2 regions of the Variovorax glacialis genome follow, and region 2 is predicted to be linked to the other one. Evidence: predicted binding sites of a transcription regulator. Region 2 holds the regulator's gene; the other holds the start of a gene.
The links. Region 2 encodes NrdR, which represses ribonucleotide reductase genes. Its sites were predicted from a motif close to CACNANATNTNGTG; they were not measured.
Positions count from the first base shown of each region.

Region 1 (7,583 bases), on a different contig from region 2:
CGCCTGAACGCGGCCGGCCGACCCTGCCTCCAGATCTGGAGCGACGGCGCGCCGCTGGAGCCTGCGGTGCAACGTCATCTGTTCGAGCCCTTCTTCTCGTCCGAAAGCCGCTCGAGCGGCCTGGGCCTTTTCCTGTGCCGCGAACTGTGCGAGCGCCATGGCGCCACGATCGGCTACGAGCGCCGCGCGCTGTCGCCATCGGGGCCGGAGGGCAACGAGTTTTTCGTGGCATTTGCCGCGGCCGAAAGCCGGCTGACACAATAGCGCCGTGAGCACCCTCAACCCGCCAACGGCGCGCCCCGCCCAGATCCTGGTCGTCGACGACGAGCCCGATCTGCGCACGCTCTATGAACTCACGCTGCTCCGCGAGGGCTATCGCGTCGAGGCCGCGGGCAGTGTGTCCGAGGCCTGGCAGCACCTGGAGGCCGGACGCTTCGATGCCGTGATCACCGACATGCGCCTGCCCGACGGGCTCGGCATGGAGATCCTCCAGCGCATCCAGCAGGACCAGCGCAGCGAGCGCTGCGTCGTGATGACGGCCTACGGCTCCGCGGAGAACGCGGTCGAGGCACTCAAGGCCGGCGCCTTCGATTACCTGACGAAGCCGGTCGACCTGAAGCAGTTTCGCGCGGTCGTGGCGTCGGCCGTCCAGGCGACGGTCCAGACGACCATGGCCAAGGCGGTCCGCGCGACGGACGATGCCGGCAAGGCCGCGCCCGTGATCGGAGTCACCGGCGTCGCCGCGCTCGAGCGGCTCGTGGGCGAATCCGAACCGATGCGCCTCGTGAAGGCGCGCATCGCCAAGGTGGCGCGCGGCATGGCGCCGGTGCTGGTCCGGGGCGAGTCCGGTACCGGCAAGGAACTGGTCGCGCGAGCCGTGCATGCGTGCAGTCAGCGCAGCGACGGCCCCTTCGTCGCGGTCAACTGCGGCGCCATTCCCGAGAACCTCCTCGAAGCCGAATTCTTCGGCGCGCGCAAGGGCTCCTACACCGGCTCGTCGCAGGATCGCGACGGCTACTTCCAGGCGGCGCGCGGCGGCACCTTGTTCCTCGACGAGATCGGCGACCTCCCGCTGGCGATGCAGTCAAAGCTGCTGCGCGCGATCCAGGAGCGCAGCGTGCGTCCCATCGGCTCGACGCAGGAGGACGCGGTCGATGTCCGCATCGTGAGCGCCACGCACAAGGACCTGCAAGCCGAAGTGCAGGCCAGCCGATTCCGGCAGGATCTCTTCTACCGCCTCAACGTGATCGAGATCGCCGTGCCGGCATTGCGCGAGCGTCGCGGCGACCTGCCTGCCCTGTGCAACGCACTGCTCGCCCGCATCGCACGCGACGCGGGCATGCCGGTGCCCAAGCTGTCGGCCGATGTGCTGCAGTTGCTGTCCGAGCATCCCCTGCGCGGCAACGTCCGCGAACTGGAAAACCTCCTGCATCGCGCCGTGGCCTTGAGCGACGGCGACATGCTGCATCTCGACTTCGTCGACAGCGCCGTCATGGCCACGGAAGCATCCGCGCCGGAACCCGTTCTTGCGCGCGAGCCCGAGCCCGAATCCGTGCCCGCATTCGCCCCGCGCCAGACAGCGGCCATGCCGAACGACCTGCAAGGCTATCTCGATCAGCAGGAACGACAGATCCTGGTGCGCGCCCTTCAGGAGAGCGGCTTCAACCGAACGGCGGCCGCAGCGCGACTCGGCCTGAGCCTGCGGCAGATCCGCTACCGGATCGCCCGCCTCGGCATCGCCACGCCGAACGGCGACGACGGCAATGGATTCGGCGCCGATGAGTGAGGCCGCTACGGGCCTCTGGCAGTCCGGCTGGTACCGCTTCGCCCGACACCTGCACTCTCCCAATTTCGGAGCCCGCCCGACCGGCGCGCAGATCGATCTCATCGTGCTGCATTCGATCAGCCTGCCGCCCGGACGCTACGGCGGCGACGAGGTGCAGCAGCTCTTCACCAACGGCCTCGACTGGGACGCGCATCCCTATTTCGGCACCATCCGCGGGCTGGAAGTCTCGGCCCACTTCTATATAAGGCGCAACGGCGAGCTCTGGCAGTTCGTCAGTTGCGACGACCGTGCCTGGCACGCCGGCGCATCGTCGTGGCGCGGTCGCGCGAACTGCAACGACGACTCGATCGGCATCGAGCTCGAAGGGCTCGAAGGCGAGTCCTTCGAAAGCGCCCAGTACGAAGCGCTGGCGAGCCTGTGCCCCGCCATCGCGCAGGAGTACGCCATCGCGTTCATCGCCGGCCACGAACACATCGCGCCGGGCCGCAAGGAAGACCCGGGCGCGGGCTTCGACTGGGGCCTGCTGCAGGAAGAACTGGGCTGGGACCGTGCGATGTTTCCCTCCACTGTCGTAACGCGCTGAAATTTTTCAATCGCGAAGCGTCCGGCGATGCGCCGCCGACACATCGGTGCCGACGTGGCCCGCCACGCCGGAAGGGCAGCAACCATGCGCTTTTCAAGCCCAAATCCTGCGGAAACGCCCATGGATCGCGGGCTGGACTAAGGTAGGCCACTGATGGTGCGGCACGAACGCGCCCTGGCCATTCAAGAAGCACTTTGGCAGTTGTTGTAGATTGTCGAAAACACTATATCTAGTGGGTTGTGGACCCTCCAGACCCTAGATATAGTGTGCCCTGGCCCGGCATTTACCGTCAGTAACAAATGCCAACACGGCACTGCCGCCCCAACAAGAATCGCCAAACGAGGATCGAATGCAAACAGCCCTGAACACCCCTTCCACCCCTCGCGCCGTACCCTCGACGCCGCAAAACCGCGACGTCGCCGGCTCGCCCGCCGGCAACGCGCTCGCCCACTACCAGATCATTCGCCGCAACGGCGCCGTCGTTCCCTTCGAGCCGAACAAGATCGCGATCGCGCTGATGAAGGCCTTCCTCGCGGTGCACGGCACCCAGGGCGCGGCTTCCGCCAGCGTGCGCGAGACGGTCGACACCCTGACCCAGGCCGTGGTGCGCGCCATGGTCCGCTCGCGTCCGGGCGGCGGCACCTTCCACATCGAGGATGTGCAGGACCAGGTCGAGCTCGGCCTGATGCGCGGCGGCCACCACGAGATCGCCCGCGCCTACGTGCTGTACCGCGAGCGCCGTTCGCAAGAGCGCACGAAGCAGGGTGACACCGAGTCGCAGGTCGCCGTCTCCACGCTGCACGTGCTGGACCGCGGCGAGCGCGTGGCGCTCGACCTGAACGAACTCAAGGACCTGATCGAATCCGCCTGCACCGACCTCGGCGACAGCATCACCTCCGCCCCGATCGTGGCCGAGACGATGCGCAACCTGTACGACGGCGTTCCGCTCGACGAGGTCTACAAGGCCTCCATCCTCGCCGCGCGCACGCTGATCGAGAAGGACCCCGACTACACCTTCGCCACTGCCCGCCTGCTGCTGCACACGATCTTCAAGGAAGTCATCGGCCGCGAGGTCCCCCCGGCCGACCGCGCCCAGGCCTATGCCGACTACTTCCCGCAGTTCATCAAGAAGGGCGTCGACAACGAGCTCCTCGATGAGAAGCTGCTGCAGTTCGACCTGCCCCGCCTTGGCGCCGCGCTCAAGCCCGAACGCGACATGCAGTTCGACTACCTCGGCCTGCAGACGCTGTACGACCGCTACTTCCTGCACGTGCGCAAGACGCGCATCGAGCTGCCGCAAGCCTTCTTCATGCGCGTCTCGATGGGCCTCGCGCTGAACGAGATCGACCGCGAAGCCCGGGCGATCGAGTTCTACGAAGTGCTGTCCTCCTTCGACTTCATGTCGAGCACGCCGACGCTGTTCAACAGCGGTACGCTGCGCTCGCAGCTGTCGAGCTGCTACCTGACGACCGTGCCCGACGACCTGGACGGCATCTACGAATCGATCAAGGAAAACGCGCTGCTCTCCAAGTTCGCGGGCGGCCTGGGCAACGACTGGACGCGCGTACGCGCCCTCGGCAGCCACATCAAGGGCACCAACGGCGAATCGCAAGGCGTCGTGCCCTTCCTCAAGGTGGTGAACGACACCGCCGTCGCGGTCAACCAGGGCGGCAAGCGCAAGGGCGCCGTCTGCACCTACCTGGAAAGCTGGCACCTCGACATCGAGGAATTCCTCGAGCTGCGCAAGAACACCGGCGACGATCGCCGCCGCACGCACGACATGAACACGGCGAACTGGATTCCCGACCTGTTCATGCGTCGCGTGATGGAAAAGGGCACCTGGACGCTGTTCTCGCCTTCGAACGTGCCCGATCTGCACGACAAGTTCGGCGCCGATTTCGAAACCGCCTACGTCGCCTACGAAGAGAAGGCCGCGCGCGGCGACATCAAGCCGAGCCGCACGGTCCAGGCCACCGACCTCTGGCGCAAGATGCTCACGATGCTGTTCGAGACCGGGCATCCGTGGATCACCTTCAAGGACGCCTGCAACGTGCGCTCGCCGCAGCAGCACGCCGGCGTGGTTCACTCGTCGAACCTCTGCACCGAGATCACGCTCAACACCAGCGACACCGAGACCGCCGTCTGCAATCTCGGCTCGGTCAACCTGCTGCAGCATCTGAAGGACGGCAAGGTCGACCAGGAAAAGCTCAAGCGCACCATCTCGACCGCGATGCGCATGCTCGACAACGTGATCGACATCAACTACTACGCGGTCAAGAAGGCGCGCGATTCGAACCTGCGTCACCGCCCGGTCGGCCTCGGCCTGATGGGCTTCCAGGATGCGCTGTACGAACTGCGCATTCCCTACGCCTCGCAGGAAGCCGTGCAGTTCGCCGACGAATCGATGGAAGCGATCTGCTACCACGCCTACTGGGCCTCGACCGACCTGGCACGCGAACGCGGCAAGTACTCCAGCTACAAGGGCTCGCTGTGGGACAAGGGCGTGCTGCCGTCCGACACGCTCGACCTGCTGGAGAAGGCACGCGGCGGCTACGTCGAAGTGGACCGCTCGTCGACCCTCGACTGGGACGCGCTGCGCCAGAAGATCAAGGCCGACGGCATGCGCAATTCGAACTGCGTCGCCATCGCACCGACCGCGACCATCTCGAACATCATCGGCGTGGATGCCTCGATCGAGCCCTGCTTCGGCAACCTCTCGGTCAAGTCGAACCTCTCCGGCGAGTTCACCGTGATCAACCACTACCTGGTGCGCGACCTCAAGCGCCTGGGGCTGTGGGACGACGTGATGGTGATGGACCTGAAGCACTTCGACGGTTCGCTGCGCCCCATCGACCGCGTGCCGCAGGACGTCAAGGCGCTCTACGCCACCGCGTTCGAGGTCGAGACGACGTGGCTCGTCGAGGCCGCCGCGCGTCGCCAGAAGTGGATCGACCAGGCGCAGTCGCTCAACATCTACATGGCCGGCGCATCAGGCAAGAAGCTCGACGACACGTACAAGCTCGCATGGCTGCGCGGCCTGAAGACCACGTACTACCTGCGCACGCAGAGCGCGACGCATGCAGAGAAGTCCACTGTTCAATCGGGTCGGCTCAACGCCGTGTCGTCGGGCAGCGGCGATGCATCGCAAGGCATGAGCGCACTCGAAGCCGCGGCACTCGCAGCGCAGGCACAGTTGAATGCGATGCCTGCAACCGACATCGCGTTCTGCGGCGTCGACGATCCGACGTGCGAAGCATGCCAATGATGTCGGCATGAAAGTGGAGGTCGTTCGCGGCATTGCCTGACAGATTGCGATGCATGCGAACAACATAACGACAACATAATTGGAGCGCGATGTGATGGAGCACTTTGCAACTCACATCGTTGCTCACATAATTTGAGCATTGGATTTTTCTATGTTGACCTGGGACGAAGAAGTCAAGCCCTCCTTGCCAAAGGATCTGCAACAAGGATTGCGGCACACATCGAACAGCGGCGCGCAAGTCGGCCGCTCGTCGGAGTTTCCGACTTCGCAAATTGCTCCCCAAGTTTCTTCCGCACCTGCTTCCGTGATGCCCGTCGCACGCACGCTCGATGACGGCGCAGTCGTGCGCCCCGTTCAAGCAGCGGCAACGACAGGCGCGGCACCGGTGGCGCATCGCGTCAAGGCCGCCGACAAGCGCATCATCAACGGCCAGACCGACGTCAACCAGTTGGTGCCGTTCAAGTACAAGTGGGCCTGGGAAAAATACCTCGCCACCTGCGCCAACCACTGGATGCCGCAGGAAGTGAACATGACGCGCGACATCGCGCTCTGGAAAGACCCCAACGGCCTGACCGAGGACGAGCGCCGCATCGTCAAGCGCAACCTCGGCTTCTTCGTGACCGCCGACTCGCTGGCCGCCAACAACATCGTGCTGGGCACCTACCGCCACATCACGGCGCCCGAGTGCCGCCAGTTCCTGCTGCGCCAGGCCTTCGAGGAAGCGATCCACACGCACGCGTACCAGTACATCGTCGAGTCGCTCGGCCTGGACGAGAGCGAGATCTTCAACGCCTACAACGAAGTGCCGTCGATCCGCGAGAAGGACCAGTTCCTGATCCCGTTCATCGACGCCATCAGCGACCCGAACTTCCACACCGGCACGCACGAGAACGACCAGACGCTGCTCAAGTCGCTGATCGTCTTCGCCTGCCTGATGGAAGGGCTCTTCTTCTACGTCGGCTTCACGCAGATCCTTGCGCTGGGGCGGCAGAACAAGATGACCGGCGCCGCCGAGCAGTACCAGTACATCCTGCGCGACGAATCGATGCACTGCAATTTCGGCATCGACCTGATCAACCAGCTCAAGCTCGAGAACCCGCACCTCTGGACCGCGGAGTTCAAGGCGGAGATCAAGGCCCTCTTCATGAAGGCCGTCGAGCTCGAATACAAGTACGCCGAAGACACCATGCCGCGCGGCGTGCTCGGCATGAACGCCTCCATGTTCAAGGGCTACCTGCGCTACATCGCCAACCGGCGCGCGCAGCAGATCGGCCTTGAGACGCTCTTCCCGAACGAGGAAAACCCGTTCCCCTGGATGAGCGAAATGATTGACCTGAAGAAGGAGCGCAACTTCTTCGAAACCCGCGTGATCGAGTATCAGTCGGGTGGTGCGCTCTCCTGGGATTGAATCTTTCCGACAAGAACAAGAAGTGAATTCAAGAATCGTTCTTGCCGACGACCAGCACCAAAGAGTGCGGCATCGGTGAGGGCACAGGTGTTCATGGTGCTGGAGCCCGCTCCAACGCCATGAATCGCTTCACGCTGACCAACATGCGTGGAGTGCTTCAAAAGGTTGATTTTTTCAACTTGATCAAGGAGAAAATAGAAATGGCAACTGCAAAGAAAGCGCCGGCCAAGAAGGCCGCTGCAAAGAAGGCCCCGGCGAAGAAGGCTCCGGCGAAGAAGGTCGCAGCCAAGAAGGCGCCGGCCAAGAAGGTAGCGGCCAAGAAGGCCCCTGCGAAGAAGGCTCCCGCCAAGAAGGTAGCGGCCAAGAAGGCGCCGGCGAAGAAGGCTCCTGCCAAGAAGGCAGCGGCCAAGAAGGCGCCAGCGAAGAAGGCTCCTGCGAAGAAGGCAGCAGCCAAGAAGGCGCCGGCGAAGAAGGCCGCCGCGAAGAAGGCCCCTGCGAAAAAGGCTGCGGCCAAGAAGCCCGCTGCCAAGAAAGCAGCGAA
Region 1 covers NZ_JBPJZT010000010.1:123,727-131,309, forward strand. The annotation lists gene ACSFBL_RS24670 (sensor histidine kinase) at 1-264, shown strand, start outside; gene ACSFBL_RS24675 (sigma-54-dependent transcriptional regulator) at 269-1,786, shown strand; gene ampD (1,6-anhydro-N-acetylmuramyl-L-alanine amidase AmpD) at 1,779-2,369, shown strand; gene ACSFBL_RS24685 (ribonucleoside-diphosphate reductase subunit alpha) at 2,719-5,634, shown strand; gene ACSFBL_RS24690 (ribonucleotide-diphosphate reductase subunit beta) at 5,786-7,042, shown strand; gene ACSFBL_RS24695 (histone H1-like DNA-binding protein) at 7,243-7,583, shown strand, end outside.
Region 1: a site for NrdR is predicted at 2,591-2,604, ahead of ACSFBL_RS24685 (ribonucleoside-diphosphate reductase subunit alpha). Genes of this name have one in related genera too.

Region 2 (7,583 bases):
TGCGATTCCGGTACCCGATCCAGCGAAGCGAAAGGTGTTCACGATGCTCGGGACCGGTGTCGGCAAGACATTCACCTGGGAAGCGTTGAAGGGGGATGCACTGGCCCAATACCTGGACAGCGAGCCGTACTCGCAATCGGGTGCAAAAGATGGTTTCGGCGAGTACCGCGTTGCCTACCTGCGTGGTGCCCGCTCGAAGGAGACCTCGGCGAGCGGCGGGACCTTCAGGACGCGCGATTCCGTCATGGGAGACGTCGTCAATTCGGCCCCGTTGCTCGTAGGTCCGCCCAGTCCCGCGGTGCAAGGAAGCGGCTACCAGAGTTTCGTTGCGGCGCGCAAGGGACGCATGCCTGCGGTTTACGTCGGCGCAAACGACGGAATGCTCCACGCATTCGCCGCCGCCAGTGGTGCCGAGCTGTTCGCCTATGTGCCACGCGCGCTCTATCCCAAGTTGGGGGCGTACACCTCGCCGGCCTACCTGCATCAACCCTACGTGGACGGCAGCCCTGCCGCAGGTGAGGTTCAACTGGCGGACGGCACCTGGAAGACTGCCTTGGTGTCGGGAATGGGGGGCGGCGCGCGCGGGGTTTTTGCGCTGGACGTGACCGATCCGGCCCAGTTCTCGGAACGCCATGTGATGTGGGAGTTCACGGGCGCCGACGATGCGGACATGGGCTTTGTCACGCAAGCGCCGACCATCGGGAAGTTCCGTACGGTGGCGGCGAAGAGCGGCCAGCCAGCGGTCTATCGCTGGTTCGCCGTCGTGCCTTCGGGCTTCAACAACGGCAATGCCGGTAAGGCGGCCGCCCTGTTCCTGCTCTCGCTGGACAAGGCACCCCGCGAAGCCTGGAAGCGCAATTTGAACTACTTCAAGATCGTGTTGCCGAACCCCGCGGATGCGACCACCGTCAACGCGCTCGGCCCCGTCGGAGACTATGTCGCCAGCGACGACGCGACCCGATGGCTCTATGCCGGGGACACGCAAGGCAACCTGTGGAAGTTCGATTTCCATTCCAATGACGCGCCATGGAGCGAGGCCACCGCCTTGGGGCTGGGTGGCTCCCCGCTCATGGTGGCCCAGGATGCGGTCGGCAATCGCCAGCCCATCACTGTCGCGCCGGAGGTCGGCGTGGGGCCCAACGGGGGCGCCATTGTCCTGTTCGGCACCGGCAAGTTCGTCGAGGTGGAGGACCTGAGCAGTCGTCGCACGCAATCGCTCTACGCCGTATACGACAACGGCAAGGCCGGCATTCCTGCGCACGAGACGCGCACCCAGTTGGAGGGGCGGAAGACGGAGCCTGAAAGCAAGGGCCGCTTCAGCATCTCGGGCAAAGCCTTTGTCTATGGCAACTACGACAGAAAGACGTCGCTCCGACGCGGCTGGTACTTCGATCTGCCGGAATCGGGCAGCAACGGCGAGCGTCTCGTCAGCCGGATGACGCTGAGCGATGGCTACCTGACATTCAACACCTTGATTCCCAATCCCAATGCGTGCGGCACAGGGGGGGGCGGCCACAGCTGCGCAGTGAACGCGATGACCGGCATGTCGGCCGGCGGCACCTGCGTGCCGTCGACGGTCGGACTGCTCAGCTCGCCGCTGGTGATTCAGGGCGGTGACAGTGTCTTCACCTCGACGGATTCGTTCGGCCGCCGCATCGAGACCCGGAAGGTCTCGGTCATCAACATCGGAACTGGAACGGGCACCGGCCCGGGTGTCTCGACCTCGGAGCCCATCGAGGGGGGCGAGGTGTCGCAGATCGCAGGTCGTCTCAACTGGCGCCAGATCATCAACTACAAGGACGCCAAGCCATGAAGCGCCCTTCGTCACACGGCTTCACGTTGATCGAGCTCATGATCGTGGTGGCCGTGGTCGCGGTACTGGGCGCGATTGCCTTTCCGTCCTACATGGACTCGGTCCGGAAAGGCTGGCGCACGGAAGCGCGCACGGCGCTCATGCAGGAGATGCAGCAGCAGGAGCGCTTCTATACGCAGCGCGGAAAGTACAGGACGGCCCCGTTCAAGGAATCGTCCGGGGACAGCGACGCTGGCAGCAAATACGACATCGCCGTCGACGCATGCGAAGGACAGAAGGACGCAGGGCAATGCGTGCGACTGACCGCCAGACTCCGGTCCGGCTTCACGGACACCGACGTCGGCAACATCTGGCTTGAAAGCACGGGCACCAAGGGGTGCGATGGGCGGGACAGCAACAGGTGCTGGCAATGAAGCGGGCGCGCGGCTTCACGCTGATCGAACTCATGATCGTCGTCGCGCTGGTCGCGATCCTGGGGACCGTGGCCGCACCGGGGTTTCGCGACCTGCTCGTCAATCAGCGGCTGGTGGCGAGCCAGAGCGAGTTCGTCGCCGCCTTGGGGCTGGCGCGCACCGAGGCCATGAAGCGATCGCAGACGGTGTCCCTGACGCCCCTGAACCAGGATTGGTCGAACGGCTGGCAGGTGGCGGCGACCGTCGACGGCAAGGCGGAGGTGGTCCGCACCTTCGACGCGCTTCGAACGGGTGTTGCAGTCGATACCACCACCGGAAGCGGCTTCAACAAGGTCGTTTCATTTGACGCCAATGGATTCGCCAAAGGAAAGGCCGGAGGCTTCGGAGGAGGGTGCCTGACTTTCAAGGCGGACACCGGACGACGCAGCTCCATTGTGGTGTCGGTCACCGGACGTCCCAAGGTCTGCGACCCCGACAAGAAGGGCGACTGCGGCTCGGGCGCCTGCGGCAGCTGAGGTTGAACGCAGTGGGTGCGTTCAGATGTCCCTCAGGAGCTGCCTGAACTCATCCACGTCCTCGAAGCTCCGATACACCGATGCAAAGCGCACATAGGCCACCTTGTCGAGCTTCTTGAGTTCCCGCATCACGAGTTCGCCGACCTTCGTCGAATCGATCTCGCGCAGGCCGCTGGACAGCAGCTTCTGCTCGATACGCAAGAGGGCGTTGTCGATCTGCTCGATGCTGACGGGGCGCTTGCGCAGCGCCAGCATCATCGATGCGCGCACCTTGCCTGCGTCGAAGTCGGCCCGGCTGCCGTCCTTCTTGACCACGACCGGAAAGTTCACGTCCGGCCGTTCGTAGGTGGTGAAGCGCTTGTCGCAAGTGCTGCATTGACGCCGGCGCCGGACGAAGTCGCCGTCTTCCGAAATGCGGGTCTCGACGACCTGCGTCTCGAGGTGACCGCAGAAAGGGCACTTCATGCGGCCACCGCGCTCGGTGAAGAGCCCTGAAAAAGCGTATCGAGCGCGAAGGCCGGCATGGTCTTAGCGGTAGACCGGGAAGCGGCTGGTCAGCGCGTGCACCTTGGCGCGGACCGCGTCGATGTTGGCTGCGTCCCGCGGGTTCTCGAGCACGTCCGCGATGAGGTTGGCCGTGGCGCGGGCCTCTTCGTCCTTGAAGCCGCGCGTGGTCATGGCGGGCGTGCCGATGCGCACGCCGCTGGTGACCATGGGCTTCTCGGGGTCGTTCGGGATCGCGTTCTTGTTGATGGTCATGTGGGCGCTGCCCAGCACGGCCTCGGCTTCCTTGCCGGTGATGCCCTTGGCGCGCAGGTCGACCAGCATCACGTGGCTTTCGGTGCGGCCGCTCACGATGCGCAGGCCGCGCTGAGTCAGCGTCTCCGCAACGATCTGGGCGTTCTTGACCACCTGTTGCTGGTAGAGCTTGAATTCCGGCGAGAGCGCCTCCTTGAAGGCGACCGCCTTGGCGGCGATGACATGCATCAGCGGACCGCCCTGGAGCCCCGGGAAGATCGCGCTGTTGATCGCCTTCTCATGCTGTGACTTCATCAGGATGATGCCCCCGCGAGGGCCGCGCAGGCTCTTGTGCGTGGTGGAGGTGACCACGTCGGCATGCGGCACCGGGTTGGGATACACGCCCGCGGCCACGAGACCGGCGTAGTGGGCGATGTCGACCATGAAGATCGCCCCGACGTCCTTCGCGACCTTGGCGAAGCGTTCGAAGTCGATGCGCAGGGAATAGGCCGAGGCGCCCGCGATGATCAGCTTGGGCATCGATTCGTGCGCCTTGCGTTCCATGGCGTCGTAGTCGATCTCTTCCTTGTCGTTCAGGCCGTAGCTCACCACGTTGAACCACTTGCCGCTCATGTTGAGCGGCATGCCGTGGGTCAGGTGGCCGCCTTCGGCGAGGCTCATGCCCATGATGGTGTCGCCGGGCTTCAGGAAGGCCAGCATCACGGCCTCGTTGGCGGAAGCGCCGCAATGGGCCTGCACGTTGGCCGCATCGGCGCCGAAGAGTTGCTTGACGCGGTCGATGGCCAGTTGTTCCGCCACGTCGACATGCTCGCAACCGCCGTAGTAGCGCTTGCCGGGATAGCCTTCGGCGTACTTGTTGGTGAGCTGCGAGCCTTGCGCGGCCATGACGGCCGGCGAAGCGTAGTTTTCGCTCGCGATGAGCTCGATGTGGTGTTCCTGGCGGGCGTTCTCGGCCTGGATGGCGGCGAAGATTTCAGGATCGGTCTGTTCGACCAGGATGTTGCGGTGGTACATGGCAGTCCTTCAAGACGATGGTCCTTGTTCTTCAACCAAACAAGGGCTGCCCAGGCGAACGGCGGAACACCTGCTCAAGACCGCAGGCGGCACGCTTCCCAGTGGTAGTCCACGTCAGCGCAATGCACCTGAAAAGGGTTGCGCCTATCGCCAGTCGCGTGCTGGCTGAGTGTAGCCGACGGCGCTTGCCATTGTCGGCAACAAGCCTAGGAAGCCGAGAGCTGCGCCACCTGTTGCGGGTCGGCTTCGGGCTGCTGCTTGGCCGGGCCCGCGACCGGCAGGGGATTCGATCGCACGGCGGGCGCGTTGACGGAGGGCGCACGGCCGCCGATCACCTGGCGCAGGCGCTCGTGCTCGGCAAGCACCTTGGAGGCATAGCCGCCGTCGTCGCTCAGGTTGGCCGCGCCGACGTAGTAGCGCAGGCCGCCCTCGAGGGATCCAGCCTTGGCGATGCATTCCTGCAGCACCTTGACGCCGACGCGCATGTTGGTCACCGGGTCGAAGGCGGTGAGGGTTCCGCCTGCGGGTTCGTACTTTTCGCCATGAACCCGGGTCATGACTTGCATCAGGCCCTGCGCGCCGACCTGGCTCTGGGCGAAGGGGTTGAAACTGGACTCGACCGCCATGATCGCGAGGATCAGCGTCGGATCGAGCTTGGTGCGCTTGCCAAGGTCGAAGGCTTCGGCAACCAGGACGCTCAGCGGTTCGACCGCGACGCGATATTTCTTGCTGAGCCAATACGCGACCGCGGCCTGCGGCTTTGGCAGTTCGTGCGGGCTGGCGGCCGTGGTGCGATCGATCGCCGTGGGCTCAAGGTCGGTGACGGCGACCGTCACTTCCGGCGGCGGCGGCTTGCGGGATTGCAGCCAGCCCATGAGCTGTTCCTCGCCCGATTGGCGGAGGTCCGGCCGGGCGAGCAACGCCAGCGCGGCGAACACGATCGCCAGTCCGACCAACGCAAACCCGTTGTGGGTGATTTCAAAAAAGCCGTCGACCACGTCGGACACGAAGGTCCGTAGCCCTCGGGCTGTGGCATCGAACGCCTGTTTCATCGCTCTTCCTTTCTATGCGGAGCCTGTGCGCATCGCCACGGGGGGCGACGCTGAAAGGCAGGCGCTTGGATTGGTACGAATCAGGCCCGCGCAAGAAGGGGAGAGGGCGCGGCCGCCTGATCAAGCCGGTGGAATTCGGCAGCGGATCTGAGAGTCCGGCCACGTCTTGTGGCCCGGAGAAGCTGGCATTCTAGGAGTGGCTAAATACACGGTCAAGAATAACGATTAGGTTTGTTATTCTATTTTGGATGTAATAGATGTGTGAAATAGTTCGCGCATCGGTGTGACGTCATCCATTGAAAACCTCATTTGCAATCCTTCTGTCACGCGCCTAGGCTGAGGGGGCCTGAGCATCAGGCGTTTCACCAAGGTCCAGTGGCCAGAGGAGCAATCCGAAGGTTCAGCGGCCGAGGCCCATCGGTGGCAATCTCTTGCTGCCAGCATGACCGGAACGATTGAACTTCCGGTCGAGCGAAAAGATGGCATGGGCGTTGCGTCCGCCATCGAGCCCGGAGACAAGACAATTCGTCGCGTCTTCGGGCTTTCTTGCTTCTGGGAAGGCCCCATTGTTTGGGGCACACTCCCCCTCGATGAATGCTGCTTCGCTGAAACAGAACAAATGGGTGCGACGCGGTGTTGTCGCGGTGCTGGTCCTGCTGATCGTCTGGGTCGTTGCCTGGCTGGCGGTGCCCCCGATCGCCAAGAGCCAGATCCAGAAGATCGCCAGCGAGAAGCTCGGCCGCCAAGTCACTGTCGGCAAGATTGATTTCAAGCCCTGGACGCTCGAACTCGCGGTGAACGACCTGCGCATCGCTACGGCGGATGGCAGCCAGCCGCAAGTGGTGGTCCGGAGGATCTACGCCGATGCCGAGCTTCAGTCGATCCTGCGCCTGGCCCCGGTGATCGATGCCATTTCCATCGATTCGCCCGCGATCAAGCTGACGCACCTGGCCGATGGCAAGTACGACATCGACGACATCCTCGCCAAGCTGGCGCCCAAGCCGGATGCGCCCAAGAGCGAGCCTCCACGGTTCGCCATCTACAACATCGCGATTTCCGGCGGCTCGGTCAACTTCGAAGACCAGACGGTCAAGCGCACCCACGAACTTCGCGACTTCGTGCTCAACGTGCCTTTCATCAGCAATCTGGCATCCCAGCGCGAGGTCAAGACCGAGCCGAAGCTGGCCTTCGTGCTCAACGGCAGCAAGTTCGATTCGGCGGCAGCCACCACGCCATTTGCCGAGAACCGCAAGACCGACGCCCAACTGAGCTTTACCGACCTCGACCTGGTGCCGTACCTGGGCTACATCCCGGGTGGGCTGCCGGTCGCGTTGAAATCGGGCAAGCTCGATGCCGACCTCAAGATCGATTTCGAACAGACCGCGACGACCGGCCTGAAGATCACCGGCACCATCGGCGCGCGCGACATCAAGGTGGTCGATGCCAAGTCGCATGACCTGCTCGGCTTCGATTCGCTCAAGATCGCATTGGCCGACGTGAGGCCCCTGGAGCGGTTCGTGCACCTGAGCGAGGTGGCCTTGGCGGGCCCGGATCTGGTCGTGGCGCGCGACGCGGGCGGTCAACTCAATCTGCTGGCCACCGACCGGGCGACCGGCGCGCATGAAAAGGCGGCGACCCTTCCAGCGCCCGATGCCGACGGCGCCACAAAGCCGGCCGAGCCGCAACCCTTGCGCATCCAGGTCGACAAGGTGGCCCTGACCGGCGGCACGGTCGGCTGGCGCGACCAGACCACGCAGCCGGCGGCGGCAGTCGACGTGAAAGACCTCGCCGTCGAGGTGCGCGCGGTGACCTGGCCAATGGACAAGCCCGCGCAGTTCAACGGCTCGACCTCGGTCGGCGGGGCCGCCATCAAGTTCAGCGGCGAGGGGACCGACAAAGCGGCACAGGTGGAAACCGAAGTCAATGCACTGCCCTTGTCGCTGGCTGCGCCGTACCTGGCGCAAAGTCTCGAACCGACCCTTGACGGCAAGTTGAGCGGAAAGATCGACGTCGCCTG
Region 2 covers NZ_JBPJZT010000005.1:301,883-309,465, reverse strand. The annotation lists gene ACSFBL_RS16080 (pilus assembly protein) at 1-1,813, shown strand, start outside; gene ACSFBL_RS16075 (type IV pilin protein) at 1,810-2,226, shown strand; gene ACSFBL_RS16070 (GspH/FimT family pseudopilin) at 2,223-2,741, shown strand; gene nrdR (transcriptional regulator NrdR) at 2,763-3,206, opposite strand; gene glyA (serine hydroxymethyltransferase) at 3,270-4,514, opposite strand; ZMP/ZTP riboswitch at 4,556-4,682, opposite strand; gene ACSFBL_RS16055 (transglycosylase SLT domain-containing protein) at 4,721-5,566, opposite strand; gene ACSFBL_RS16050 (DUF748 domain-containing protein) at 6,157-7,583, shown strand, end outside.